DNA from 3 places in the Vibrio neonatus genome. Region 3 is predicted to be linked to each of the others. Evidence: riboswitches for the same ligand, from Rfam matches in the RefSeq annotation. Region 3 holds a riboswitch; each other region holds the start of a gene.
The links. A riboswitch is a leader RNA that binds a small molecule or an ion and turns the genes downstream of it on or off. The one in region 3 is predicted to bind thiamine pyrophosphate.

Region 1 (10,231 bases), on a different replicon from region 3:
AATAGCGTCTACTTTTCCAGAAGCTACCGACGACGACAGCGCCCAACCTACGTTTACAATTTCAACGTCTGAGAATTTCAAACCTGCAGAGCGCAGCATAGTGCCGATGCTTGCCTCTTCGTTGCCAGCAATGGCAATACCCACTTTTTTGCCTTTCAGATCTTTGAGTGAGTTAATTTTACCGTTGTCGATCACCATCATGGTATTGAGCGGCGTTGAAACCAAAGTACCGCTGCGAATCAAAGGCAGTCCTGCCGCGACATCAATGGTCAGTGTTGGCTGATAAGATACCGCAAGGTCAATTTTGTTCGCCGCCACCAATTTTGCTGGAACGCTAGGATCAGCGGGCTCTTGAATATTCACTTTTAAGCCTTGCGCTTTAAACAAACCGCGCTCTTGGGCGATAACAATTGGTCCGTGATTTGGGTTCACAAACCAGTCCAGCATTAACGTGAGCTCTTTGTCTTTGGCTTTTGCGCTATCACTGGCAAGTGATAATGGGCTAAATAAAACAGAAGTAGTTGCCAGTAACGCAAGCAAAGTCGAGATAGATCGTTTCATTAGGGTTCCTTTTCCTTGAAATAATTATTACGGGTTAAAAATCAATAAGATAGGTATTACTATCCGGGATCGTTTTTATAATATTAAGCTGTTGCATAAAGTGGCTGTAGTCGTCATAGCGCTGTTTATTCATCGCCGAAGGACGCAGTGCAAAGCGGGTTAAGGTATCTAACCAAGCTCTATGGTTTAATTCGTTATCCAGAGTGTCAGGGTTGTAGGCCACAAACTCTTTCCATGCTTGCTCTGGATGATTGACAATGTATTGAGTGGCTAACTCAAGGGCTTTATTAAAGCGAGCAATAGCGTCTTTATCGTAGTGTTTCGCGTTGGCGACAAACATCAATTCATCGTAGGGTGGAATGCCGTGCTCTTCTGGGTAAAAGCTCTTGGATTTATACCCTTCAAGCTCTAACTGGTGCGATTCAAAGTTGCGCATTCCGCCCCAAATAGCATCAACGCGACCCGACGCTAACGACGACGAAAGCGCCCATCCCACATTCACAATTTTAATGTCTGAGAAATCAACGCCGTCGTTTTTTAACATGCGGCCAATAATGGCTTCGTCAGAGCCAGAAACGGATACGCCGACGGTTTTTCCTTTTAGATCCGCTAGCGTATTAATTTTGCCGTTGTCTAATACCGTCAAGGTATTTAAAGGGGTGGCCAGTAACGTGCCGCTCCACACCAAAGGTAAACCCGATGCTACATCAATCAAAAACGAGGGTTGATAGGAAATGGCCAGATCCACTTGGTTCGCCGCCACAAGCTTTGATGGAACGCTCGGATCGGCTGGCTCTTGAATAGTGACTTTTAAGCCTTCTTTGGCAAACATACCCTTTTGCTGGGCAATCACAATTGGCCCATGATTGGGGTTTACAAACCAGTCCAGCATTAACGTCAGTTGTTTCTCTTTAGCAAAAACCGCATTGCTAAATAAAAGCGCAACGCTTGCTAATACTGCGCTGAATTTTGTTTTAAACGAGGTCATGTCTCTTCCTTAATGACATAAATCCAACAGTTAATCGAACTGCCACGGGATAAATTTATTGAGTAATCGGTCGGTGATGAAATACAAGGTGACGGAGATCAGCGCCAAAATAAATAGCGCGGCAAACATCTCATCGATCATCATGCGAGCATTGGCTTGCAGCATTAAATAACCCAAACCGGCGCTAGAGCCTACCCATTCACCCACCACTGCGCCTATCGGTGCCACCACTACCGCAACACGGATGCCGGACGCTAATGCAGGCATTGCTGCAGGCAGTCTTACTTGAGTCAGTTGTTGCCAGCGAGAGGCGCCCATAGTTTTGCTTAAATCAAGGTACCCTTTGGGCGTATTACGCAATCCATCGTAACAACAGGTAGTGACTGGAAAAAAGATAATCAGCGCCGCCATCACCACTTTTGAGGCAATGCCATAGCCAAACCACAGCATCAAAATGGGTGCAATGGCAAATACAGGAATAGCTTGTGAGGCAATCAAAATAGGCAACAACCAACGGCGCAAAGGCTCAAACAACAACATTTGCAACGCAAACATCAGCCCCATACTTAACCCCAAAATCAAACCTAAGATGATTTCTTGGGAAGTGATAATGGTGTGTTGCCACAACACATCACTGCGGGTGCCTAAGCGGTTAAATACCGCCACCGGCTCGGGCAAAATAAAGCTAGGTAAATCAAAAAACGTTACCACGGCTTGCCAAATGCCCAGCACCACTAAGCACGAAACCACTAAGCGAAATACCATAGATGAATTGGCTTTCACGCGACTGGTTAAGCCTTGCTGAACCACGACAGGTTTACTCACCTCGGCCTCCTAATTGCTCAATAATGCTTTGTTGCAGCTGCGCCATTTCCGCGCTAATAAGACGAGGAGCATCCCCAACAGGGACGGCAACGGTTTCTACATTTTCAGAGGATTGCATCAGATAAATGCGGTCGCTCAAACGAAGCGCTTCTTGAGGGTCGTGGGTAATAAGCACCACGGTTTTTCCCGCTAACATTTCGCAGGCCAGATCTTGCAAGCGATAGCGCGTTACCGCATCTAGCGCCGAAAATGGTTCGTCCATCAGAACGATGGGCTTGTCTTGCATTAGTGTGCGCGCAAGGGCCACGCGCTGCTTCATGCCGCCGGATAGTTGCCTTGGGTACACCTGCTCTTGTCCAGACAAACCCAATTTATCTAGCAAAGCACTGGCTTGCTGTTTTCGTTGTGCCTGTTGTGGTTTGGTCAGTTTTGTAGAAGCGAATCGGTCACTAAAGCAGACGTTATCTATCACCGTCAGCCACGGCATCAATAAGTCTTGTTGCGCCATATAAGCGATGGACTCTGACAACGGATTGGCAAAACTGCTGTGGATAGTACCGCTCCAATGTACGCTGTCAGGTAACAATCCCGCCATAAGGCGCAACAGACTGGTTTTGCCACAGCCACTTTTTCCGAGCACACTGCTCCAACTGCTTTGTTGAAAGGTCAAATTGAGCTGGCTAAATAACGGAGCATCGGCATCAGCGAACTGCAAACTGCCATTATTAATCACTATGCCTTGTGCGTTCGATTCAACAACCGGATGAACACCATCTTGAGAAGGATGACTTTGCATGAGTCGATTACTTAGTGTTTAGTGCGTAGAAGTGATGTACAGGACCGTGTCCTTTACCAATATGAAGTTCATCTGCATGCGCAATTGCGTTAGAAATATATTCTTTCCCTAACGAAACCGACTCAAGTAAGTCCCCTGTTTGCGCCAAGTACGAAGCGATCGCCGATGACAAAGTGCAGCCCGTACCGTGGGTGTTTTGTGTATTAATGCGCTCTACGGTAAAAGTGTCTACTTTATCTGCAGTAATGAGCAAATCAGTGCTGGTGGCTTCACTTTCTAAGTGACCGCCTTTTAGCAACACCGCTTTGCAATCTAACGCCCGCAGATCTTCTATCATCGCCTTCATCTGCAATTCAGTCGTCGGTAACTCTTGATTTAACAAGGTGGCCGCTTCGGGCAAATTAGGCGTGATCACATCAGCAAGTGGCAGTAACTTAGTCTTTAGAGTTGCAATGGCCGATTGTTGCAGCAACAAATCTCCGCTCGTCGCTACCATCACAGGATCAACTACCAAGTATTTAGGTTGGTATTGTTTTAGCTTTTTCACCACAGCTTCAATCAACGCCGCTTCAGCTAACATACCCACTTTTACCGCAACCACGTCTAAATCGGTAAATACCGCATCCAGCTGTTGTTCAATAAACTCGGCAGAAATCGGCAAGATACCACTCACACCTTGAGTGTTTTGCGCAGTTAACGCGGTAATCACCGAACAGGCGTAACTTCCTGTGGCAGAGATGGCTTTAATATCGGCTTGAATACCTGCACCGCCACCACTGTCAGAGCCAGCAATAGTAAGGACAATAGGTGTTTTATTTGTTTGAGACACGAAGACATTTCCTTTTCGTTAGACGAACGAAACCAATGCCTACTGCGCTAGAAAAGTTGAGATCTATAGCTAGAATGGCGATTAGTTCCCTACGTCAGCACTAACTGAATCAGGTTCAACGGGTTCGCTATTGCGATCTCAGCCTATTGGCTCCCCGACTAATACGATGCAGCGATACTATCAGAGTCCCTATGGTGAGGGAACCAGAAAAGGAAGAAATTCAGAGCCTTGACAGTAAATGCTAAATCTGGACATACCTTCGTATACTCAAACTCAACAGAAATAAAACAGATACCCACAAATACCACTAACCAATACACAAATAAAAAATGATTGTCATTGATGAGTGAACGTTAGGTATATGGAGCAAACGTTGGTATTTTTCGCCGTGTTGCCAAGTGCGCACAACATCGACAAGTCAACACTTGCAGTACCTTCTACTCCTTACATGAGATAATTGCTTAATATTTTAAGGAAAAAATTGCCTCAATATCACATTCACTACAACATGGTGAGCCTGATCACATATTCAGCAAACGAATAGAAGCTCTCTAGCAATAAAAAATACAATTTGTTACGGTTTCAGCATTAACACTTACATATATTAACAAAACAACAAATTTACCCCCTTAAATATTAAGGATTTGCAGTATTTTTGTCCCAACATGGAAGTTTGGTGCATTTTGAAGTTATTACGGGTTTCCCCCTCTCTCACAAAACCGAGAAACAAACAAGCTGGCATCTCCCTTGTCGAGTTTTCTGTTGTTTTTAGCTTATTTTTCCTACTGTTGTTTACCATTGTCGATTTTGCTCTATTTGGCTACGTCAAACTCACTATGCAACATGCGGTTCGTGAAGGGGCTCGTTACGCCATTACCGGTAGAACAGATTCCGATCCAGACCAAGACAATCCTTTGCGAGAAAACGCTGTCCTTACCGTCATTGAGCATTCATCCATTGGCATATTAGAAAAAGTGATGGATATCAAAGATATTCGCGTTGAAGACGTTGATGGGCACAGTGTGTCTGGTTTTGGCTCTCCAGGACAATTGGTGTCTATCCATCTCGACTGTGAGTGGCACAGTCTTAGCCCGCTCATTATCCCGATCCTGACTGATGGTACATATAAATTTACCGTCAGTGCCACGATGAAAAACGAAGAATTTAACGAGCAAGTATAAAACATGCAGACACGATTCTTTAGAAAGCAAGCTGGATTAGCCGCCGTTGAAATGACCTTAGTCACCCCTGTGCTGCTGTTGTTATTAATGACTATTTTTGAGTTCACGCTCATTCTACAAGCCAAGAATATTATGCTTAACCTGAGTCGAGAAGGTGCAAGCCTGATCTCGCGCGCCAGTAGCTACACCGTAGAAACAGTAATGGACATCATCGCCAACAGTGCGACCCCGCTGGATATGCCTCACGATGGCACCATTATCATCAATCAAGTGTCTAGACGAGACAACGATGAAGGGGAATTTATTTACATCTCTAGACAAGTAAAGTGGATGGATTCGGCCATTTCTGCCACCAGCGCGATATGGGCCAACTGCCCCTCGTGGAGTAACGTCAATATTGATGACGACAATGAGGATGATATTAAAGAATGTAACCTGCCCGATAATGACGCGCAGATAAAAATAGATAACTTCCCGACCGTCACCATCGATAACGCACAAACCTCAGTCATCCAAGATGGCGAGTCCACCTATATTGTCGAGGTGTACTACCGCTATACCCCTATTTCTAGTTTTTTACTCAGCAATGATTTCATCATCAGTGAGCGTACGTACTTATAATGCAAGGAAGCAAAATGTATAAGCGTTGGATAAAGACCCCAACTAACCAGAAAGGCGCCATCTCGTTATTTATGGTAATCGCGCTTCCTTTTATGATAATTCTGGCGGCTTTCACCATAGACACTGGCCGTGCTTATATTGCAAAAACTAAATTATTTGCAGCGGTTGATGCTGCCGGAATTGCCGCCGCACGAGTGTCATCTTTGGGTGAAGATGCGGCGAAAAACGCCGCTCAGCGCTATTTTCAGGTCAATTTTCCTAGTGGTTATTTAGATACCTCAGCCTTTATAAAATCATGGAATTTTAGCGTCGATGAATGGGGAAAAGTCACTATCGATCTCATTGGACAAGCCGATATGCCCACAATTTTAGCTAAGCTGGTAGGTATTGACACTTGGACACTTACCGCAGAATCCCAAACCACCCGTCGCACCGTGGATATCTCTTTGATTGTGGACAACTCTAGCTCATTAAGTGGCGTGTTTGATACGGTCAAAACCCGCTCTAAAGAGTTCTTATCGCACTTTAACCCTGCCTATGACCGAGTTGCCGTAACCAAATATGGTTATGGCGCACAAACCGTAGTGCCATTTGATCCCGACGTTCGTCAGTACGATGCTAGCGCAGTAGAACAAGCCATCGACGACATGACCTATGACTATAACTACACCAATACCGCAGAAGGTTTTTACAAAGGCTACGGTCAATTCAGTGTCACCGGGGCGGCGCTGCCTGCCAATTTAAAAGTCATCGTGCTGTTTACCGACGGCGCACCTAATACCTTTAGCGCCAATTTTGATATAGATGGCGTCGATAATTTTGCTTCTATTTCTACAACAGGGTCAGCGGCAAGAGGCTTATGGAGTGCCAGCGAAATGGCCACTCGTATTAGTTACAATATTTGGAGCAATTACCAACATAGATGGGTCACCCAATATCCAAGTAACTACAACTCTGAAGAAATTTATCGTTATGTGAATATTTTATCCGATGACAGTTATGCCTCATTCTCTCTCCTAGGCGGCCCTAGAGCGGGCAACCAACCTTACAATGAAAATACGTACTCCAGCAGTTCTCATAAAACCGAGTTCCATAACTTAATTCGCGGTATATCACGGGATTTACCGGAAAAAATGGCGTATGCCGCGCGAGCCGATGACATTTATATTTTCACTTTAGGCCTTGGCAGTTCACTCACCTACTCGATGGACATCAACGGCAGTAACGTCGGCACCGGCGAAGATATGCTCTACCGAATGGCAAATGACACTCGGATGAGCAGTGCTAATGGCTATGATGCACAACTCTACCCGCAACTGCATTTTCAAGCCGATCAAACCCAAGGTCTGTATTGTTATGCGGAAGATGAGCGGGATCTTGGGCCGTGTTTTGACAAAATATTGGACTTTATTACTCGCCTGACTTTGTAATGCAGGAGCAGCACTGCAATTACGATTAATCAAACTAACTGCATATTATAAACTTATTGATTCTATTGCTTTTTTGCCATTGATTTTTTGCTACTCTTAATCCTAAAAGGAATTGATGGCGACAGGATGAGAATTACCGATCTAAATTCATTGAATGTGTTTTTAACTTTGATGCAAACACACTCAACACAACGCGCAGCCAAGAAGTTGGGGCGTTCTCAATCGTATATTTCAAAGGTACTGGCACAACTTCGCGAAGAGCTTGATGACCCCTTGTTCACGCGCAGTGCCGAAGGACTTTCTCCCACCTCTTACGCGTTAAGTATTCAACCCAAGTTGCATCGCGCCATTGAACAATTATCGCAATCATTAGAGCCCGAAACCTTTTGCCCCACCCATATTGACCGCATTGTAATTCACGGCCTAGAGCCACTGTTAATTCAATTTGGTAAAGCTATCATTGAAACCATTCGCCAAGAAACTGACGCGATCATTGAAATCCGTAATTGGACAAAGTTATCTGAAGGGATGATCTTAGATGAAGAAGTCGATTTAGGGCTACACGTTTTAACCGATAAGCCTCAAAGCTTATATCAAAAAAAACTCTACACCAGTTCAGGCATAGTCACTGGCAATGAAGACGGCGAATACATTAAATATATTGCACCGGGTGTCAACGAATATGAAAACCGTTTTCAGAGAGTTTTACCTGACGTGGAAGCTACCATTTTTGTCGATAACCATATGTTAATGAATAATTTAATGGAAATGGCTTATACAATGCGCCTCGCCAGCTACAGCCAAAATACTGACCTTCCTGAACTTGGCATCGACATTGCCATCATCCAAAAAACCTCTAAGAGAAAGTCACCTAAAAATCTATGGCTGGAAAAACTCATCACGCGCTGTGTTCGAGAGCAGAATAACAATGGTAAGTAATGAAGAATGCTAAATAATGCAGCTTAAAAATAGTGATATGTAACACGTTACAAAATTCATTGGCAGTGATGATGGTCTAATAGTTTCAGAATTCAACTCATGGGCTTCTACCAGAACTGATGGATCGCTAAACGAGTTATTGCGATTTTCAATGTTGCAGTTCTTCTTGCTACAACATACTAAAGGATAGCTAACGCCTACTTAAACTATAAGTGACGTGTACAATATTTAAGTGCTAGCTAGTTCGGCACGCGCCCACTCTCGCAACTCAGATTTAAAGCGTGATTATGTAACAACCTTTTCTCGGATTCTATTCAGTGAATCAGTTACATGGTCAGGGTAATTACCCGTAAAATACTCAAATATTAATGGATTGCCAGTGTAAAAATGAGAGCAAAACTCAACCCAGAAATCTACAGAAAACTCACCATTAAACTTAAATAATTTAATATTTTTTGCTTTAAGTGAGTTTAATGACTTACTGTCAAAGTTAAAGTCCATGTCAATTCTCTGATGGTATTCGTTGGGCAAGAAATGCTGAACAGCGCCGTCAAAATGTCTAAATGCTTTTTTATTAAGATCATATTCTGCATGAATATACCGGACAGGATGATAGGTTACACCATCTAGTTCAACTGTTACGTCTTCGTGTTTAAACTCTAAAGCCTGAAAGGTTCGAATATTACCTTTGCTACTCCATTTAACATCGAGAGAATAAGCATCGTTAAATATACTATTACTTAGCACTCTTTCTATATCAAGTGGTGGCCTTAATTTAGATATGCCGTCGGGAATGTTTTCTATATTTCTATCGAAAGGAGCTCCAAACCATGTGTCAGCCTCCATATAGAAAAATGATTCAGTATTGAGCCTAACGTTATCAAAATCTAGCGCAATATAAGCATCAATGTTGTCGTCCTCTACTCGCCAAAATAGCTCTACAAATAAAGGAGCCCAGTTGTTTAAAAGAAACATCCCTCTTCTAAAGTATGGGTGAACCATTACTACAAAGTCATTCAATCCAATATAACCCGCCATTTGGTTTGAGGACTGCAACTTATCTTTAATAAAATTCCAAGAGACTAGCCCATCTTTATCCACTGGTAAATCAGGGTATATATCTTTAAGAATGTTTTTCCGTCGCGCTACGACACCTATTGTTTGAATATAATCGAAATCATCTTTAAGGACTGATATGTTGTGCTGTTCACAGTATAGCGAAAACTCTTGTATTCTTTGTCTATGCCTATCCAACTCAAACTCTTTTTCTTTTTGGGGTTGCTGAGAATTCATTTCTTTTTGATAAATTTCCATATTGATTACCACATAGCGACGGTGTACGCATAATCACAAAACATTTCTTATTAATCGACTTTCTCGTTTTCCTTCTAGCCTAACTTTCATTCAAACTACCATAAATCATTAAAAGATCATGCGTATACATCACATTTTCCAATCATCATTTAGGTAAAAACGAGCCTGCATGCTATCACTTTCAACCATGCTCATTATCTTAAGTTAATGTTGCATTTAATCTGATATTAACAATCACTTACTCGATATCTCATCGACCAAACGAGGTTGAATTCTAAACAAACTATCTCATTTTAAAACATAAACGAGATCGAACTATTAAACCAACAAGCACCTATCTGACTAGAAAAAGTATCTCGAAGCTTTACTATGCCTGTTCTACTTTCTGTGTGAAATGCTCAAAAGCCGTAATCTTTGAATAACCCTCAGAAATATATAGCTTTCTAGCCGTTTCATTATCAACAGCAGTTGCTAGTTTAACTGTTAGAGCATTTGTTTCTAAAGCATACCTTTTTACATGCTGTAATAGTGCTTTGCCCACCCCCTTTTTTCTTGCTGGTTCAGCAACAAATAGATCATTTAAATACCACATGCGCTTCATTGCGACTGAAGAAAAAGATGGATAAAGTTGAACAAAACCTAACAGTTTATCTTGATGATCGATTGCTAGGAAAATGACTGAATCTGAACAATTTATTCTTTCTTCAATAAAAGCTCTAGAACCAGATAAGTTAGGCTCTTGACCAT
Region 2 (10,231 bases), 910 kb from region 3:
GCTGCATGGTTTGCTTTAAGCCACTATCGCTACCAATGACATCGATACGATGAATACCGGCTATCTTATGCTTTAGATCTTGGTTTTCTTTAAGTAGGTTTTCATGCATCTGTTTAATTTCTAGATGCTTAATGCTATTTGAGACCGCAATACCAAACGGAGAATTTAAAGACGAAAACAGTTCGGTATGTAGGGAGGTAAAGCGGTTTTCCCCTCTTGCCAATAGGGCAATGTCACAAATGCGTTCATCACCAATCTTTATTCTTGAGATCATATGTGAGTAGGTATGATTGCCATAAATGGACTTGAGATGCTCTTGAACTTTGGCGCTAATCGGGTCGTCTTGATAATCATTGACCGCTTTTACATCATTGGTCTGCTCCCAGCGCGGTATATAGCGAAAGTCTTCTTCTATAGGGATAATAATGTTGCAAGCGCGACTGCTGGTCATATCTGCAGAGGCGATGATTCTTAGTGAGCATAAGTTTTCATCCCAAAGATGCACAGACAACACATCACCGGGGATGACTTCGGTCATAAATTTAAGGCAGTTTTGTAGGCCATGATGCAAGCTGAGGCTTCCAGTTAGGGCTTCTACCGCTTGTTTGTAAAAACTGTCTTTATCCATAGAGTCTGCTTCACTTGTTGTTCTTATAAATAGGAAATATCGTTATGATATTTCATAACGCTGTGATATTTCCTATTTTATATCGAAGACGCTGAGTGAAAAACTGATTAAGATCATTATTTAGTTTTGACTTATGGTGATAGAGATCCACTAATTAATAATTAAAAATGTTGGCTTGCATTTTGCAGTATGGAAATAACTATTAAAGTTGTTAGTGGAGTAATTGGATGAAGATTCCTAATATCGCAGCAGATAAACAATTAAAAGTAATTTTATTTGGTTTAACCCATACAATAAATGTATTAACTAAAAAAGACCGAAAGTTTAAAGCCCTTGTTTCTCAAAAAGATTTTACGGCGTGTATTTGTATTCGAACGTCAGATGTTGGGCGAGTTTTTAAATTTAATAATGGTAAAGTAAGATCACAATCAAAAAAAGATATTAATTGTGATGTGGTCATGACATTTGAATCAGCAGAAGATGCGATGAAGATGATGGTGCCGTGGCGCGATTATCAAGATGTGATTGATCTAGCAAAACTATTTAAAGTTGATATTTGTGGCAAGAAAGATGACACCGTAGTGGTGCATTTCACCGATATTCTTGGCGCTATTATGGACAACCAAGTGAAATACGGTACGCCAATGCCAGATGGCACGATGCGTTATGTAAACAATACCAATGGTGGTCCAGTTTTTGTTTTTGTAAAAGACGATAAAATCATTCGTATTACGCCAATTGATTTGGCTGAGGATGATGCTAAGCCATGGACAATCAAAGCTCGTGGTCAAGAGTTTACGCCAACCAACAAGGTGACGGTAAGCCCGCACACGCAAGGCATCAAATCTACCATCTATTCAAAAGATCGTATTTTGTATCCAATGAAGCGTGTCGACTTTGATCCAGATGGTGAGCGTAACCCGCAAAACCGTGGCATTTCAGGCTACGAACGCATTAGTTGGGAAGAAGCTACCGACATAGTGGCAAAAGAAATTGTGCGCGTGAAAAAAGAATTTGGACCGGGTGCGATTATGAACGGTTCTGGCTCGCACCATACTTGGGGTAACTTAGGCTACTGGCTATCGGCTCGTCCACGCTTCTTCAATACTATCGGTACTTCTTATGTAGCGCATAACCCAGACAGTTGGGAAGGCTTCTATTGGGGTGCAATGCACCACTGGGGAAATTCAATTCGTCTTGGCGCGCCAGATACCTATTCAACGGTAGAAGATGCACTGCAACATACGGATATGATCGTATTTTGGTCAGCAGATCCTGAATCGACCAGTGGCGTATACGGCGCTATGGAAGGTACGCAGCGTCGCTTGTGGGCAAAACAGCTCGGTATTGAGTTTGTGCATATTGACCCATTCTACAACCATACTGCAGCATTGCTTGGCGGTAAGTGGTTTGGCACTAAGCCTTCTACTAGTAATGCCATGGCGCTTGCGATTGCTTATGTATGGATGAAAGAAGGTCTATACGATAAAGACTTTGTCGCTGATAAAACCGAAGGCTTTGCCGAGTGGCAAGAGTACGTGTTGGGTAACGAAGATGGCATTCCGAAAACGCCAGAATGGCAGGAAGATGAAACGGGAATTCCAGCACATGATGTACGTGCACTCGCAAGAAAATGGGGTTCAAAACGCGTTTATCTAGCTGCTGGTGGTATTCAAGGCTTTGGCTCTGCATGTCGCAGTGCAACGGGCGCTGAGTGGGCACGTTCTATGGTGTGCTTGATGGCGATGCAAGGCATTGGTAAGCCGGGTGTAAACATGGGTTGTTTGCAACAAGGTACGCCAGTGGATACGCGCTTCTTCTTCCCTGGTTACTCAGAAGGCGGTTTGTCCGGTGACTATGAAGGCACAGGCGTTGGCGTGAACATGTATCAGCGTATGCCACAAGTGATGACCATGAATACGGTTAAACAAGTGGTGCCAAGACTGAAGATCCCAGAGGCGATCTTAGAGGGTAAAACAACAGGTTATCCAACGGATACTAAGTCGATTGAAGGGCAGTTCTTTGAGTTTAAATACCCAGCTCCAGGGCATGCTCCGATTAAGATGTACTACAAATACGGTGGCTCTCACTTTGGCACCATGAACGATTCAAACCGCTACGCGCACATGTATCGTAGCCCGAATCTAGAAACGGTCGTCAACCAATCTATTTGGTTAGAAGGTGAAGCGAAATTTGCGGACGTGATTCTGCCGGCTTGTACTAACTTTGAGCGTTGGGATATTGGTGAGTTTGCAAACTGTGGCGGTTATATCCATCACTGTTATACGCAGGTAAACCACCGCGTTGTGACTATTCAGCATAAGTGTATTGAGCCGTTAGGTGAGTCTAAATCTGACTACGAAATCTTCCGCATGATTGCTTCTAAGCTAGGCCTAGGGGCTTACTACAGTGAAGGTACTTCAGAGCTTGAGTGGGTACGCCGTCTATTTAATGGTACGGATTTACCAAGCAAGATCTCTTGGAAGCAATTCTTAAAACGCGGTTACTACGTGGTTCCTCCACCGAAAGAAGAGCACCGAGACCCTGTGTCATGGCGTTGGTATTACGAAGGGCGTAAGAAAGATGTGCCAGAGATGAACCCGCTTCCTTCTGAATATAAAGAAGGCTTTAAAGAGGGGCTACAAACGCAAAGTGGCAAGATTGAATTTGTCTGTAACAGCTTAAAACGCTTTGCTCCGGATGATCCTGAGCGTCCAATCATGACCAAGTATATTCCGTCTTGGGAAGGGCCACACTCGGGTGAGTTGTACGAGAAATATCCATTGCAGATGATTTCTCCACATAGCCGATACAGCTTCCATACCATGATGGATGGCAAGGATTCTTATATCAATGATATCCATGATCACCGCGTTGAGATTGATGGGTACTTCTATTGGATCATTCGTCTCAATGACGCTGATGCGAAGAGCCGTGGTATTAAGCATAACCAAATCGTTGAAGTATTTAATGATCGTGGTTCTGTGTTATGTGCCGCTCATATTACCAGTCGCGTACCTGCGGGCACGGTGCACTCTTATGAGTCTTCGGCGCTCTATGAGCCAATTGGCGAACCAGGACGCTCACCAGATCGTGGCGGCTCGGTAAATACATTAACCCCAAGCCGTCCAATTATTAAAAAGTCACACTCAACTGCATGTAACTCTTGCTTAGTGAATATCCGTGTATGGGAGGGAGAGTAATTATGGAAAATCAACAAGTAATCCAAACTTGGAACCTGATCGTAGACGTAGAGCGCTGCGAAAACTGTAACAACTGTTTCATGGCCGACAAAGATGAATATTGCGGCAACAGTTTCCCTGGTTACACTGAAGAGCAGCCTCGTCACGGACATCGCTGGATTGATATTAAACGCAGAGAAAGAGGTAGCGGTTCATTAGTTGATGTTGCTTACCTACCGACAATGTGTAACCAGTGTAAAGATGCGCCATGTGTGAAAGCTGCGAAAAATGGTGAGATTTATCAACGTGATGACGGGATTGTGATCATCGATCCTATTAAAGCGAAAGGGCAAGAGCGCTTAGTGAAAACCTGTCCTTACGGGCACATTTGGTGGAACGAAGAGTTGTCGCTACCGCAAAAATGGTTCTTTGATGCACACTTGCTAGATAACGGCTGGAAAGAGCCACGTTGCGTGCAGTCTTGTGCAACAGGCGCATTGCAGTCAGTGAAAACCAGTGACCAAGAAATGGAAGAAACCGCCAAGCGTGATAACTTGCAAGTGCTTCATCCAGAGCACGGCACGCGTCCTCGAATTTGGTATAAAAACCTACATCGCTTTAATAAGCAGCACATCGCAGGTTCGGTCATTATGACCGTTGATGGAGTGTCTGATTGTGTAGAGTCTGCGATTGTGAGTCTAAGCCAAAACGGTAACAAGATTGCCGATCTCAATACCGATTACTTCGGTGACTTTAAGTTTGATGACTTAACTGAAAGCCCTGAACCGTACACAATTAAGGTCTCTCATCCGAAAGGCCAGTATGAAACGTCACTGGTGCTCGAAGACAGTATTAACTTAGGTGTTCTTGTCTTAGAGTAACAATATAGATAGACAGTGAACCAATAAATAAAACCCCAAATGCTAAATTAGCCTTTGGGGTTTTTCTTTGGAAGAGTATTTAATTACTAAGTGATTACAGTCTGTACTTAAATATTAAAAAACAGGCTTATCCCATTAAGCCAGAATGTAATAATTTAGCGCCAGAAAGTAGCAGCAGGAAATAACAAATACGATACACTTGTTGCTGTGAAGCAATATTTAATAAATATACTCCAAGTTTCACACCGATTGGCGCAAGAGGAAGAAGCACCAGTGAAGTCAGCAGATTTTGTGAGTCAAATTGACCAAAGTAAGCGTAAGGAATCAGCTTAATCAGATTCATAATGGCAAATAACACCGCCATAGTGCCCACTAAAACCATCTTATTAAGGTTTTTAGGTAGCAAATAAATGCTAATTGGCCCGCCACCTGCATGAATCATAGTGCTAGAAATTCCTGATAAGGTACTCCAGATACCGCAAGAGATTTTGCCCGAACTTTTGGCTGGACCCACTAAGTAATATTGCACGCAAAATAGCAGTGACACCGCGCCAATACTGATTTCTACCACTTTGTCCGATACCACTCCCATGATCACCGAGCCAATCAAAATGCCAATAAATGCATACGGGAAAATCATCTTCAGCTCTTTGTAGTCACAGTTTCTGTGATGATGTTTTACGGCAAAGATATCCATGACACACAAAATAGGCAACAAAATGGAAGCCGCCTGAAAGGGAGGAATAGTCAGAGCGATAAGAGGCACAGCAATCACCCCTAATCCGCCACCAAATCCTCCTTTGCCAATGCCGTAGACCAGAACTGCGGGAATAGCAGTCAAATAAAAGTAGTAGTCGTCAATCATAATAATATCTCAATAATAAGCAGAGAATAAATGAGCTAATCAAAGACGTCATAACAATCTATTTAATATATGCATCACGACGTTGATGAAGAACTTTGAATTTATATAGAAGGGAAATTTAATTAACCAGATCTTATATTAATAGAACCTAAAAAATATAAAGCGAACCCAAGTCATAAAAACCAAAAACATCCTTTCACACACGAAAACCGCCGTTTCACCAGCGGGAAAGTGCGGGGTCAGGTCTTGAAATTTGCAGCTGATTTAAGTCCTCGACATGCCTCAATGCTTGATCTACTGGGCATTCGATGAGTTTGAATGAAAGAAAACTTTCATATGGGTGCAATCGTTTTTTGTTGCATCGCTGATAGATTCATCACAACTTTGATATTCATCATATGAATCAATTAGCATTGGGTGCTGAAACAATAGTATTTTGAATGACAGACAAAGAATTTAAATCACAATTAAAATTATAGGGATATCAATGAAATACATAACTAAAGTTGGCGTAGGGATCGGTGCGCTTTTTGCCATTTCTAACCTAGCGCATGCCAGCAATTATTATGCAGATGGACGTACAACCGCTATGGGTGGCACAGGAGTGGCCTCTGGCAACTATTTATCGGCGAGTTTTATTAACCCAGCTTTGCTGGCAAATAGTAAAGAAAGCGATAGCTTTGGTATTTTGCTTCCTTCTATTGGCGTGAGAGCCTTGGATCAAGATGACACTTTATCTGATATCAACGACTTGCAAGATAACGTAGATAACCTTAACGAAAACAGTAACCAAGAGGATATCGACAAGTTCGCCGATACTTTTAATGCTGTTGCTGAGAATGCGCCAGTGTTTGCAGAAGCAAGTGTTGGGATTGCGGTGGCGATTCCTTTTGAGACGGTATCTGTGGCTCTGTTTAGTCAAAACTACGTGAACGTGGTTTCTATGGTGGATGCAGAACCAATTAATAGCTCAGATTGGGCTACCATCGAGCAAGCATACCGTAGCGCCGAAGCATCAGTAATTGGCGTGGGCGTTATGGATATTGGCGTGACGCTGGCAAAACAATTCTCGTTTGACGAGCATCGCGTGTCGGTTGGTTTCTCACCAAAGTTTCAGCAGCTACATAGCTACTATTCAAAAAGCAGCTTAGATGATTTTGAATTGAGTGATTACGATGACTCAAAGAACACTGAGAACGTGTTTAATTTAGATGTTGGCTTTTTATATCAGTGGCATGCGTTGTCTGTCGGTCTTAGTGCTAAGAACCTGATCAGCAATGAGATTGAAACTGCGCCAATATCGGGCACTTCACACACCTATCAAGTTGACCCAAACATTGCGATGGGTGTGGCTTACCAACTTGAGTATTTCACGGTTGCGGTTGATGGTGATTTGAATAAGCAAACAAGGTTTAAACACATTACCACCGATGATACTCAGTTTATACGCGCTGGCGTAGAAGGGAACCTATTTAACTGGGCTCAGCTTCGCGTAGGTTATGAGCATGATTTAGAAGGAAACTTTAAAGACAGCATTACCGCTGGTATTGGTCTAAGTCCGTTTGATGTTGTGCATATTGATATTGCAGGCTCTTATGCGGATGAAACTCAGGCGGGTATTGGTCTGAACTTGTCGTTAACGTTGTAATAAAAGACGGATCCCCAGTGATGATTTGTCACTGGGGATGAATTATGGGTGTTTAATTTAAATTAGCTTTTGGCTGCAAATTTCAAGACCTGACCCCAGGGTGGTAGAGTTCGGAGCCGGAGTCTAGGAACTCTTGGGATTTTTGGCGCATTCCTTCGAGCGGGTTGTCGAGCATTTTGATTTCTAGAGCGGAATCTAGGGCAACTTGTTTGAAGTCTTTAGCATATTCACGCACTTCTTGTGAAATCTTCATTGAGCAGAATTTAGGGCCGCACATTGAGCAGAAATGAGCGACTTTTCCAGATTCTTGTGGAAGCGTTTCATCGTGAAAAGAGCGAGCTGTTTCAGGATCTAATGAAAGATTAAATTGGTCTTCCCAACGGAACTCAAAGCGTGCTTTTGATAAGGCATTATCACGAATTTGCGCGCCTGGATGACCTTTGGCAAGGTCGGCTGCGTGCGCGGCTAATTTGTAGGTAATAAGCCCCGTTTTTACGTCTTCTTTATTCGGTAAGCCTAAATGCTCTTTGGGCGTGACATAGCAAAGCATTGCACAGCCATACCAACCAATTAATGCCGCTCCAATGCCCGACGTAATGTGGTCATAACCCGGTGCAATATCGGTGGTTAAAGGGCCAAGCGTATAAAATGGCGCTTCATGGCAATGCTCTAATTGCTCTTGCATGTTTTCTTTGATCATATGCATCGGGATATGCCCCGGGCCTTCGATGATCACCTGCACGTCATATTCCCACGCTACTTTGGTGAGCTCGCCTAGTGTGCGCAGTTCGGCAAATTGCGCTTCATCATTGGCATCGGCGATTGAACCTGGGCGAAGTCCGTCTCCTAGAGATAAGCTAACATCGTATTTGGCACAGATTTCACAGATTTCACGAAAATGAGTATATAAGAAGCTTTCTTGATGATGGGCCAGACACCACTTAGCAATAATAGAACCGCCGCGCGAAACAATGCCCGTGACACGTTTGGCGGTCATTGGCACGTGGCGCAGCAACAAACCGGCATGAATCGTAAAGTAATCAACGCCTTGTTCTGCCTGCTCAATCAAAGTATCACGCATCACTTCCCAGTTGAGGTTTTCGGCGACGCCGTTTACTTTTTCCAACGCTTGATACATAGGAACGGTACCTATCGGCACTGGGCTATTACGCAAAATCCATTCGCGCGTTTCATGAATATTTCGGCCTGTAGACAAATCCATCACCGTATCTGCGCCCCAGCGGGTAGACCACACCAGCTTTTCAACTTCTTCCTCGATAGATGAACTTACCGAAGAGTTACCGATATTGGCGTTCACCTTAACCAAGAAGTTACGACCAATGATCATAGGCTCTGCTTCTGGGTGGTTGATGTTGGACGGAATAATGGCGCGTCCTTCTGCTACTTCTCGGCGCACAAACTCGGGGGTGATCTCTTTAGGCAAGTTTGCCCCAAAATGTTGCCCTGCATGTTGATGATTTAGCTGCTCGTCAGCAAATTTTTGACGCCCCATATTTTCACGAATCGCAATATACTCCATTTCTGGTGTGATAATGCCTTGACGAGCGTAGTGCAGTTGGGTGACGCAATTGCCCGCTTTTGCTTGGCGGACTTTAGGAAGGTTTCCATAGCGAAGCTCATCTAAGGTGTCATCTTCTAAACGAGTTTTGGTGTAGCTGGAGCTTACACCATCAAGATATTCGGTATCTTGACGCTGGGTTATCCATTGCTCTCTCAGTTTTGGCAAGCCGTTATATAAATCAATAGTGTGCTCAGGGTCGGTGTACACCCCCGAGGTATCATAAACGTGAATAGGCTCGTTGGTTTGATAGATAGGGGATTCTTTACTTCCGCCTACCAAACTATCGGCTAGGGAAATTTCACGCACTGGCACTTGTATCGCCGCGTGTGAACCTTGAATGTAGCGTTTATTTGAATTGGGGTAGGGCTGTACAGACAGTGAATCAATAAATCGTTTCGCTTCTAGCCTAGATTGTTTACGGTTCGACATAGCATTTTCCAATAATTAAAGGTAATAACACCAATTGCAGTCGTTAATTAATCAGTCTAGCGGGTCAAAACTCATGACAGTGACACTGTGAATTTTGATTTTAAAACAACGAGTTACTCTAAAATCTAGCGTTACTATCAAGCGTTTACTCTATGCTATTTCTGATCATTTAATCATAGTGATTGGTATAAAATGCTTGGCGGATTTGACGCAACAAGAAAGAACACAGCTTAGATAAAGTTGTGATCTGGGGATAGAGATCTGGGTTGATAAAATCTCTACTCTTGTTCCCTTCGCAGGTATTAGCCTGATCAGGTTCAACGGATCCCGAGTTAACGGTCTCAGCCTTATGGCACTCCGACAAGTGATTTGTAGTATACGAGTCTTATTGAGTGAATGAAAGATGCACCATTAAAGGAAATTAAGTGCATATAAATTGCACGAGGAGAGAGTCAATTAGAATAGGAAGACGCAGATAAACTCTTGTAAAGAAAACGAGAAATCACTCAGTACCCTAATGGTGCATAAAAAACCCGAGAACCTAGTTAGCTCTCGGGTTTTCTTCTTACGGGGTATCCGTTTTGCTGTGTCTCGCACTAGTTAAGTTCGTTTTTTAAAGCATCGCTATTACGCTAGCTCCAATGTTTTTGAGCTAAGACGATTCATATAACCGTTTACCGCAAAAGCAAGTCCGCCAACCACTATCGCCCACAACCAAAGAGGCAAAATGCCGATGGATAATGCATAGCCAATAGCGGTTGCACTAATCACACCAATGAAGCCTGGAATTAAGAAACTATGGTTGAGAATATATTTACCTATCCGAGTTGTTCCTGAACGGTCAAAGGTGATGGCGGCTAGATCGGATGGGTAAAATGGGAAAAAGTAGTAAGCGTAACAAGCGGGTAGCACGCCAATAAGCACTTCGGCTGGGATCCCTAACGCAAAGCCAAGCGGCAACATGATGGTGAGCACGGCCGCTTGACTCTTCAAAAACACAGATGATGCATACATCG
Region 3 (10,231 bases):
GCAGTCATAGGGCTCGATGCCATTGCTTTAACTTGTTGTGCACCTAAGCCAGACTCGTAAGCAATCCTACCCGCTTCTACCGCTAACTTAAAAGCACGACCAATTGCAATCGGATCGCCAGCAGTTGCCATCGCGGTATTGACCAAAACGGCATCTGCGCCCATTTCCATTGCTTGCGCCGCATGAGATGGAGCGCCAATTCCTGCGTCAACAATCACCGGAACATTTGCTTGTTCGATAATGATCTTTAAGAAATCAATTGAGGCCAATCCTTTATTGGTGCCAATAGGAGCACCAAGTGGCATCACAGCAGCGCAACCTACTTCTTCTAGGCGCTTGCATAACACAGGGTCAGCATGACAGTAAGGTAATACTACAAAGCCATCTTTCACCAACTGCTCTGCCGCTTTTAGTGTTTCGATTGGATCAGGCATCAAGTACTTAGGGTCAGGATGAATCTCTAGTTTAAGCCAGTTCGTTTGCAAGGCTTCTCTTGCTAAATGCGCGGCAAATATCGCATCTTGCGCATTCTTAGCGCCTGAAGTATTGGGTAATAAATTCACGCCAATATTGTTTAATGAACCTAGAATATCATCTTGCTTGTCGAACACGTCTACACGCTTCAATGCCATAGTCACCAGTTCGGATTCAGAAGCTGTAATTGATGATGCCATTAATTGGTTGTTTGCGTACTTACCCGTGCCGGTAAACAGTCGTGAATTAAATGTCTTATCTGCTATTTTCAACATAATTAGCCTCCAGCTATCGCGCGAAATACAGAAAGAGTGTCGCCCTTCTGTAGCTTGATGCTGTCCCATTTTGATTGTGGAACAACTTTATTGTTTAGAGCAATTGCACAGCCTTGGGTTGGCAATCCTTGGTTTTCCAATACGTCGACTAAGGTACTATCAGCACCCAGTGTTATCGACTTATCGTTGATGGTTATTGAAATATCAGTCATCAATTACTTCCTTATTGCAGACGGCACAGGTGTCATCTTTAGCAATTTCAAATTTCTGTTGAGTCATAGTGCGTCCTTGAAAGACGATTAACTCTGCCGCGTTCAGTGTTTCAGGTTCAATAAGCGCACGTATCGCAAGCATCGATTGCAAGCTCGCAATCATATTTACGTTTGGTCCCATCACACCTGATTCACTACATTTGGTTGCTTGGTTAGATTCGGTAAATGGATATAGGCAGTGATAGCAAGGTGCTTTCTCCCCTTGATAATCAAAATACGCAAGCTGACCATCCCAACCTATAGCAGCACCAGAAACTAACGGCGTGGTATTAGAAAAGCAGGCCTTATTGATATCTTGTCGGGTAGGAAAGTTGTCACTGCAGTCAACAACCAGATCAGCCATGCTAACTTCTAACAGCAAGGAGTCTAAGCTCATACGTCGATTAACACTGCGTACATTGGTTGAGGAATTTAGCTGGCGAACTTGATTAGCTAGAGAGATAGCTTTTGAGCTACCAAGGTCGGATTCGCGATAGCTTAATTGTCGGTGCAAGTTACTAATTTCTACGCTGTCATCATCACAAAGAACTAGCTTACCTACCCCAGCACCTGCCAGTTGCAGTGCCACAGCACTGCCTAAACCACCACAACCAACAATGAGCGCCTTGGCGTTTAGTAGTGACTGCTGTCCTTGCTCTCCGATCTCAGGCAACATTATTTGCCGTTGATAACGTACAAATTCCTTATCAGTGAGCATTGGTCACTCCATCCACTGAGTGTTCAGAGTTAAACAACACTTGAAATTGATCGACTGCTTTCTTCTTATCATCCGCTAATGTTACAGCCCTAACCACTGCCACACTCGAAACACCAGTATCGATCACCTTAGGCGCACGCGCTAAATCAATACCACCAATCGCAACACTAGGTAGGAGTGATCCTCTTTGCTTACCAATAGATGAAATAAGGGCTTGGTATAGTTTGAGTTTGATTAGTCCTTGCGGAGATGAAGGCATGTCTTTGGTGGTGGTTGGGAATATATGCCCCAATGCAAGGTATGAAGGTTTGTACTGCAAGGCATTAATAATCTCGAAATAGCCATGAGTTGAGATACCTAAACCGATATCGCTATCCAATAGACTGCTATCTTCTAGCTCAGCTAAGTCCTCTTGGCCTAGATGAATACAGGATGCTCCATGCTCTAAAGCAAGTCCCCAGTAATCATTGATAACGATATCAACACCACGTTCTTTGCCTATTTGAATAGCACGTTTTACATCATCAGAAACGTCACTGGCTGCTTTGTCTTTTATTCTGAGCTGTAAAATTTCCACACCACAAGTAGCTAACTCTTCCACTAATTCTATGCTGTCTACTACTGGATATAGACCAAAGCATCGCGTCTGTTTACGAACTGTTGTCGCGAGATTATTGTTTCTTAAGCGGGGAAAATAGCGGATATCCGATGGCCATGTTTCACATGAAACATGCTGTGCACTACGAGAAGTTAGCGCAGAATCTTCAATCGTAAATCCAAGAGAAAGTGAAACCAGTAACCAAGCAATGTAACTATCGCGTGTTGTCGAGTACTCAGCTAACACATAGTCCCATTCAAACTGAGTGCCATTGCCTAAGCGGACAATGTCTTTGCCTTGTGTAAACAAAGTTGTGATAGAAGCGATGTGTTGGTTATTTTGATCGTAAATGGCAATAGATTGTTGTGATGATTCACTGTCATCTACAACTAAATTATAGGATTGCTCTGGGGCAGCTAGACTAATAGCAAAGTTATCGCCTTGCTTGTATTCAGTAATTAGGTTTGTAAAACCAGCATCACGTGCGCACTCAATAACAGAGTCAACCGCTGCGTGAAAAGCTGGAGTAGCATTGGGGGATTGTATAAAGCTAGTAAGTGGGGATTCCATCGCCCTATCCTTCTGTAATAAACACAGCTTGTCGGATAGATTGATGGCAGGTGGTACTAAGTTAAAAATCTTAATACCTAAATAGAATTGACCACCTTGTTTCCTTCGCAGGTATTATCCTGTATCAGGTTCTACGGATTCCGTATTCACGGTCTCAGCTTCTTGTGATTAACACTTCAGCACTCCGACAAGCAGATTCATTATATAGAAACTATCAAAAGAACAAAGCAAACTTACTCAGTTTTTGAACACAAGATGAAAACCGATCATTGCAGCAGAGATACTAAACACAACATTGAGTAGAATATTTAGACCCGCTTTCCAATAGTCACCTTGTTGGAACATAAGAACATTATCCATAGAGAATGTTGAGAAGGTAGTTAAGGCACCAAGGAAGCCAAGCCCAACGATTTGACGCCATGGGTCTACAGCAATCACTTCGTTTTCAAATAACGCAATAAGCGTACCCATTATAAATGAGCCAACAATATTTACGGTTAACGTACCATAAGGAAAACCTCGGCCTAAAAGAAGTACGCAAAGTTCAGATATTAAATAACGTGAACAAGCACCAAAAGCGCCACCTATTGCGATAAAACCTAGGGTTGCAAACTGTCCCATTGCCACTTATCTCCCAAGAAAACTAGTTAGATTTAAAAAGTTACATGCGTCACTTTATATGACGTTAATGTGATCTAGATCATTAGCATAGCAAACATATGCACTCGATATAATGTAAAAGTTTAGATTGCAGAAAATAGTAGCAATTAGGTCAATAATCGTAATAAGAAAGAGAAATTCGCATCTTGAAAAATATTGTTCATACACACGATCAAATACGGATATAGAGTCTCTAGAAGAGGCTCTGAAGTGGCATAAAGATAAATAGGCATCAATATAGTAACTAAAGGAAAGACATCCTTAAATTCCATTTGAGGCAAGATAGTGATACCAATTCCGTTAATTTTATGATCTAATAATGGACTCTTAAAGGAGTCCTTATGAAGCATGATTTTCCGAGTCTGATTAATTCCACATCCAACGCTCGACTTAGAATGCGTTATTTAGCCGTTTCTCATTTTGTTGACGGTAAAAGTCGCACTCAAATAGCTAAGTACCTTAAAGTTAGCAGAGTAAGCGTCAATAAATGGGTCAAAGCATATCTCGACAATGGTCTTGAAGGACTTCAAGAGAAACCACACACTGGTAGACCTCATCGCCTAACAGACGAGCAAAAATCACAACTCAAAGAGTATGTTATCGAATATGCCGTAAATGAGAGTGGCGGTCGCCTTCAAGCAAAAGACATTGGGCTCTATATAGAAAGCAATTTCAGTACATCATATAAAAAGTCGGCGCTCTATCAGTTATTACATGACATAGGCTTGAGTTGGATTACTACTCGTTCCAAACATCCTAAGCAGTCAGTTGAAGCTCAAGAAGCTTTTAAAAAAATTCCCAATCGAAACGATCCTTAAGATCCCTGGCCATGTCGCCTTAAAAGATGTTCAAATATGGTTTCAAGATGAGGCTAGATTTGGTCAACGCAATACAACAACGCGAATATGGGCAGAGAAAGGTACGCGTCCTAGAGTAGTACAACAACAGCAGTTTGAGTATGCATACCTTTTCGGAGCAGTATGTGTCACGACAGGAGAAGCTGAAGCGATAGTGGTTCCCCTGAGCAATATGGAAGCAATGAAAGAGCAACTCAGATTAATTTCTCAAGCCACACCAGCTGGCAAGCATGCTGTTGTGATCATGGATCAAGCGAGTTGGCACCAGAGCTATCTTGCAGATGAATTTGAGAACCTTACCATCATTCATATCCCACCTTATTCTCCCGAACTTAACCCTATAGAACAGGTATGGAGTTGGCTGCGTCAAAATGAAGTAGCAAATAGGTGCTTCGAAAATTATGACGATATTGTAGAGACAATATGTAGAGCGTGGAATCGGTTTTGTGAAGATAAAAGCAGAGTCATCTCCCTCTGCTTTAGAGATTGGTTAAACTTGATAAGTTAATTAACGGAATTGGTATGACAGTCCTATAAATGGAAAGAACATGCTGCTTCAAAAGAGAGAGACAAAAATCCAGATACAAAAAAAGGCCTCAGTCTCTCGACTAAGGCCTTAATTATGGCAGGGGTGGAGAGATTCGAACTCCCAACACGCGCCGTCTTCAGGGATTAGGGGAATCCGCTGCTCTGCCAATTGGAGCTACACCGTTAGAATTCTTTAGTTTCTCAATCTGAAAAAACCTCGCTTTCGTATATAGGCAGAAAGAGTGCCTACAACAGAAAGAAGTGAACAAAATGCAGATACGAAAAAAGGCCTCAGTCTCTCGACTAAGGCCTTAATTATGGCAGGGGTGGAGAGATTCGAACTCCCAACACGCGGATTTGGAATCCGCTGCTCTGCCAATTGGAGCTACACCCCTAAATTCTTCAGTTTCTTAATCTGAAAAAACCTTGCTAAAGCAAGGTTATCAGAATAAGTGGCGGAGTGGACGGGACTCGAACCCGCGACCCCCGGCGTGACAGGCCGGTATTCTAACCAACTGAACTACCACTCCGCACCAATTTGTTACTAAACAAGGTCTTATAAATGCCTTATCCAGTTTTTGTCTCTAGATATAAAATCTAAAAACTTAATTAAAGCCTGGCGATGTCCTACTCTCACATGGGGAAGCCCCACACTACCATCGGCGCTATTGTGTTTCACTTCTGAGTTCGGCATGGAATCAGGTGGGTCCACAATGCTATGGTCGCCAAGCAAATTCTTTTTTACTTCCAGCTTTTAAAAAGCTAGAGGTAAATAATTCGGAAAACTGTTATTTAAAAGTTATGTCACACATTCAAAGTTCTTACTTTGAGTCCACAAAACCCCTTGGGTGTTGTATGGTTAAGCCTCACGGGCAATTAGTACAGGTTAGCTCAATGCCTCACAGCACTTACACACCCTGCCTATCAACGTTCTAGTCTCGAACAACCCTTTAGGACACTTAAAGTGCCAGGGAAGACTCATCTCAGGGCTCGCTTCGCGCTTAGATGCTTTCAGCGCTTATCGATTCCGAACTTAACTACCGGGCAATGCCATTGGCATGACAACCCGAACACCAGAGGTTCGTCCACTCCGGTCCTCTCGTACTAGGAGCAGCCCCCTTCAATCTTCCAACGCCCACGGCAGATAGGGACCGAACTGTCTCACGACGTTCTAAACCCAGCTCGCGTACCACTTTAAATGGCGAACAGCCATACCCTTGGGACCGACTTCAGCCCCAGGATGTGATGAGCCGACATCGAGGTGCCAAACACCGCCGTCGATATGAACTCTTGGGCGGTATCAGCCTGTTATCCCCGGAGTACCTTTTATCCGTTGAGCGATGGCCCTTCCATTCAGAACCACCGGATCACTATGACCTGCTTTCGCACCTGCTCGAATTGTCATTCTCGCAGTCAAGCGGGCTTATGCCATTGCACTAACCACACGATGTCCAACCGTGTTTAGCCCACCTTCGTGCTCCTCCGTTACTCTTTGGGAGGAGACCGCCCCAGTCAAACTACCCACCAGGCACTGTCCGCAATCCCGATTAGGGACCTACGTTAGAACATCAAGCATACAAGGGTGGTATTTCAAGATTGCCTCCACAAACACTGGCGTGCTTGTTTCAAAGGCTCCCACCTATCCTACACATGTAGGGTCAATGTTCAGTGCCAAGCTGTAGTAAAGGTTCACGGGGTCTTTCCGTCTAGCCGCGGGTACACTGCATCTTCACAGCGATTTCAATTTCACTGAGTCTCGGGTGGAGACAGCGTGGCCATCATTACGCCATTCGTGCAGGTCGGAACTTACCCGACAAGGAATTTCGCTACCTTAGGACCGTTATAGTTACGGCCGCCGTTTACCGGGGCTTCGATCAAGAGCTTCGACCTAAGTCTAACCCCATCAATTAACCTTCCGGCACCGGGCAGGCGTCACACCGTATACGTCATCTTACGATTTTGCACAGTGCTGTGTTTTTAATAAACAGTTGCAGCCACCTGGTATCTGCGACTCCTAGTAGCTCCATCCGCAAGGGACTTCACCGCCAAGAGCGTACCTTCTCCCGAAGTTACGGTACCATTTTGCCTAGTTCCTTCACCCGAGTTCTCTCAAGCGCCTTGGTATTCTCTACCCGACCACCTGTGTCGGTTTGGAGTACGATTCCTTATAATCTGAAGCTTAGAGGCTTTTCCTGGAAGCATGGCATCAATGACTTCACTGCACGTAGCAGCTCGACATCGTATCTCAGCGTTAAGAAAGTCCGGATTTACCTAAACTTTCCGCCTACATACTTGAACCTGGACAACCATCGCCAGGCCCACCTAGCCTTCTCCGTCCCCCCATCGCAATTATAAGAAGTACGGGAATATTAACCCGTTTCCCATCGACTACGCCTTTCGGCCTCGCCTTAGGGGTCGACTTACCCTGCCCCGATTAACGTTGGACAGGAACCCTTGGTCTTCCGGCGTGGGGGTTTTTCACCCCCATTATCGTTACTCATGTCAGCATTCGCACTTCTGATACCTCCAGCAGCCCTTACAGACCACCTTCAACGGCTTACAGAACGCTCCCCTACCCCGCATGCATTGCATGCAGCCGCAGCTTCGGTGTATAGCTTAGCCCCGTTACATCTTCCGCGCAGGCCGACTCGACCAGTGAGCTATTACGCTTTCTTTAAATGATGGCTGCTTCTAAGCCAACATCCTGGCTGTCTAAGCCTTCCCACATCGTTTCCCACTTAGCTATACTTTGGGACCTTAGCTGGCGGTCTGGGTTGTTTCCCTCTCCACGACGGACGTTAGCACCCGCCGTGTGTCTCCCGGATAGTACTCAATGGTATTCGGAGTTTGCAAAGGGTTGGTAAGTCGGGATGACCCCCTAGCCTTAACAGTGCTCTACCCCCATTGGTATTCGTCCGAGGCGCTACCTAAATAGCTTTCGGGGAGAACCAGCTATCTCCAGGTTTGATTGGCCTTTCACCCCTAGCCACAAGTCATCCGCTAATTTTTCAACATTAGTCGGTTCGGTCCTCCAGTTGATGTTACTCAACCTTCAACCTGCCCATGGCTAGATCACCTGGTTTCGGGTCTAATTCTAGCAACTCGACGCCCAGTTAAGACTCGGTTTCCCTACGGCTCCCCTATTCGGTTAACCTTGCTACTAAAATTAAGTCGCTGACCCATTATACAAAAGGTACGCAGTCACTCTCGAAGAGCTCCTACTGCTTGTACGTACACGGTTTCAGGTTCTATTTCACTCCCCTCACAGGGGTTCTTTTCGCCTTTCCCTCACGGTACTGGTTCACTATCGGTCAGTCAGTAGTATTTAGCCTTGGAGGATGGTCCCCCCATGTTCAAACAGGATATCACGTGTCCCGCCTTACTCGATTTCACTTAAAACGACATGTCGACTACGGGGCTATCACCCTTTATTGCGGCACTTTCCAGAGCCTTCGTCTGTGTCATTAAAAGCTTAAGGGCTAATCCAATTTCGCTCGCCGCTACTTTCGGAATCTCGGTTGATTTCTCTTCCTCCGGGTACTTAGATGTTTCAGTTCCCCGGGTTTGCCTCATTAACCTATGTATTCAGTTAATGATACGTGCTTATGCACGTGGGTTTCCCCATTCAGAAATCCCAGACTCAAATGGTTATTACTACCTAATCTGGGCTTATCGCAAGTTATTACGTCTTTCATCGCCTCTGACTGCCAAGGCATCCACCGTGTACGCTTAGTCACTTAACCATACAACCCCAAAGGGTCTTGCTTAACGCAATACGTTTGCTACAACGTAGTATGACGTTTCCAAGGTGCGTTATCTCTTTATTATGAGCGAGATAACTATTGTTTATTTCCGCTTTAAAAAGCAGAAGCAAACATCGATTTTGCCGGACTCAAATTTGAATAACATCAGGCAATGATGTTATTCCCAAGAACACTTGAATGTGTGTTGGTACCTACATCATAAAGATATAGGATTTGAGAACTTTTAAATTTGATAAGTAATGAAATCACATTACTTATCGTCAGCTTTCCAAATTGTTAAAGAGCATGAATTTCTTTCGAAACCATTTTTAAAGATTCTACTTTCTATTTAAAAGAAATAAGAACACTTAAAGATGGTGGAGCTATGCGGGATCGAACCGCAGACCTCCTGCGTGCAAGGCAGGCGCTCTCCCAGCTGAGCTATAGCCCCATCTTGGTATTTTTTCTTAGACAAGGCAGATTGTGAGGCCGTGTACATCAGTACACAACGAAGAATCTAACGCAGTATAAGGAAAAATTGGTGGGTCTGAGTGGACTTGAACCACCGACCTCCCGCTTATCAGGCGAGCGCTCTAACCAGCTGAGCTACAGACCCAATTTTTCACAAAACAGCTAAAAGCTATTTCGTAAAATACTCTCTTTACTTTCTAAACCATATCAATCTGTGTGGACACTCATCGTGAGTAATCATCGTATAAGGAGGTGATCCAGCCCCAGGTTCCCCTAGGGCTACCTTGTTACGACTTCACCCCAGTCATGAACCACAAAGTGGTGAGCGTCCTCCCGAAGGTTAAACTACCCACTTCTTTTGCAGCCCACTCCCATGGTGTGACGGGCGGTGTGTACAAGGCCCGGGAACGTATTCACCGTAGCATTCTGATCTACGATTACTAGCGATTCCGACTTCATGGAGTCGAGTTGCAGACTCCAATCCGGACTACGACGCACTTTTTGGGATTCGCTCACCATCGCTGGTTGGCCGCCCTCTGTATGCGCCATTGTAGCACGTGTGTAGCCCTACTCGTAAGGGCCATGATGACTTGACGTCGTCCCCACCTTCCTCCGGTTTATCACCGGCAGTCTCCCTGGAGTTCCCACCATTACGTGCTGGCAAACAAGGATAAGGGTTGCGCTCGTTGCGGGACTTAACCCAACATTTCACAACACGAGCTGACGACAGCCATGCAGCACCTGTCTCAGAGTTCCCGAAGGCACCAATTCATCTCTGAAAAGTTCTCTGGATGTCAAGAGTAGGTAAGGTTCTTCGCGTTGCATCGAATTAAACCACATGCTCCACCGCTTGTGCGGGCCCCCGTCAATTCATTTGAGTTTTAATCTTGCGACCGTACTCCCCAGGCGGTCTACTTAACGCGTTAGCTCCGAAAGCCACGGCTCAAGGCCACAACCTCCAAGTAGACATCGTTTACGGCGTGGACTACCAGGGTATCTAATCCTGTTTGCTCCCCACGCTTTCGCATCTGAGTGTCAGTATCTGTCCAGGGGGCCGCCTTCGCCACTGGTATTCCTTCAGATCTC

Region 1: it holds a riboswitch for thiamine pyrophosphate, as region 3 does, so the genes downstream of both, thiD (bifunctional hydroxymethylpyrimidine kinase/phosphomethylpyrimidine kinase) here and OCU38_RS12515 (thiamine phosphate synthase) in region 3, are expected to answer to the same signal.
Region 2: it holds a riboswitch for thiamine pyrophosphate, as region 3 does, so the genes downstream of both, thiC (phosphomethylpyrimidine synthase ThiC) here and OCU38_RS12515 (thiamine phosphate synthase) in region 3, are expected to answer to the same signal.

What each region holds. Positions count from the first base shown of each region.
Region 1 covers NZ_AP024886.1:838,969-849,199, forward strand. The annotation lists gene OCU38_RS16055 (ABC transporter substrate-binding protein) at 1-561, opposite strand, end outside; gene OCU38_RS16060 (ABC transporter substrate-binding protein) at 596-1,549, opposite strand; gene OCU38_RS16065 (ABC transporter permease) at 1,580-2,332, opposite strand; gene OCU38_RS16070 (ABC transporter ATP-binding protein) at 2,367-3,170, opposite strand; gene thiD (bifunctional hydroxymethylpyrimidine kinase/phosphomethylpyrimidine kinase) at 3,178-3,999, opposite strand; TPP riboswitch at 4,069-4,166, opposite strand; gene OCU38_RS16080 (TadE/TadG family type IV pilus assembly protein) at 4,683-5,180, shown strand; gene OCU38_RS16085 (TadE/TadG family type IV pilus assembly protein) at 5,184-5,801, shown strand; gene OCU38_RS16090 (pilus assembly protein) at 5,816-7,231, shown strand; gene OCU38_RS16095 (LysR family transcriptional regulator) at 7,358-8,170, shown strand; gene OCU38_RS16100 (hypothetical protein) at 8,456-9,484, opposite strand; gene OCU38_RS16105 (GNAT family N-acetyltransferase) at 9,852-10,231, opposite strand, start outside.
Region 2 covers NZ_AP024885.1:845,482-855,712, forward strand. The annotation lists gene OCU38_RS03975 (sigma-54 interaction domain-containing protein) at 1-628, opposite strand, end outside; gene OCU38_RS03980 (molybdopterin-dependent oxidoreductase) at 856-3,831, shown strand; gene OCU38_RS03985 (4Fe-4S dicluster domain-containing protein) at 3,834-4,691, shown strand; gene OCU38_RS03990 (sulfite exporter TauE/SafE family protein) at 4,819-5,556, opposite strand; gene OCU38_RS03995 (conjugal transfer protein TraF) at 6,044-7,204, shown strand; gene thiC (phosphomethylpyrimidine synthase ThiC) at 7,287-9,215, opposite strand; TPP riboswitch at 9,487-9,585, opposite strand; gene OCU38_RS04005 (anaerobic C4-dicarboxylate transporter) at 9,843-10,231, opposite strand, start outside.
Region 3 covers NZ_AP024885.1:2,683,680-2,693,910, forward strand. The annotation lists gene OCU38_RS12500 (thiazole synthase) at 1-749, opposite strand, end outside; gene thiS (sulfur carrier protein ThiS) at 752-961, opposite strand; gene OCU38_RS12510 (HesA/MoeB/ThiF family protein) at 954-1,718, opposite strand; gene OCU38_RS12515 (thiamine phosphate synthase) at 1,708-2,886, opposite strand; TPP riboswitch at 2,970-3,083, opposite strand; gene crcB (fluoride efflux transporter CrcB) at 3,124-3,507, opposite strand; one part of gene OCU38_RS12525 (IS630 family transposase) at 3,888-4,342, shown strand; one part of gene OCU38_RS12525 (IS630 family transposase) at 4,341-4,911, shown strand; tRNA gene OCU38_RS12530 (tRNA-Trp) at 5,250-5,326, opposite strand; tRNA gene OCU38_RS12535 (tRNA-Asp) at 5,385-5,461, opposite strand; rRNA gene rrf (5S ribosomal RNA) at 5,546-5,661, opposite strand; rRNA gene OCU38_RS12545 (23S ribosomal RNA) at 5,787-8,674, opposite strand; tRNA gene OCU38_RS12550 (tRNA-Ala) at 9,050-9,125, opposite strand; tRNA gene OCU38_RS12555 (tRNA-Ile) at 9,214-9,290, opposite strand; rRNA gene OCU38_RS12560 (16S ribosomal RNA) at 9,391-10,231, opposite strand, start outside.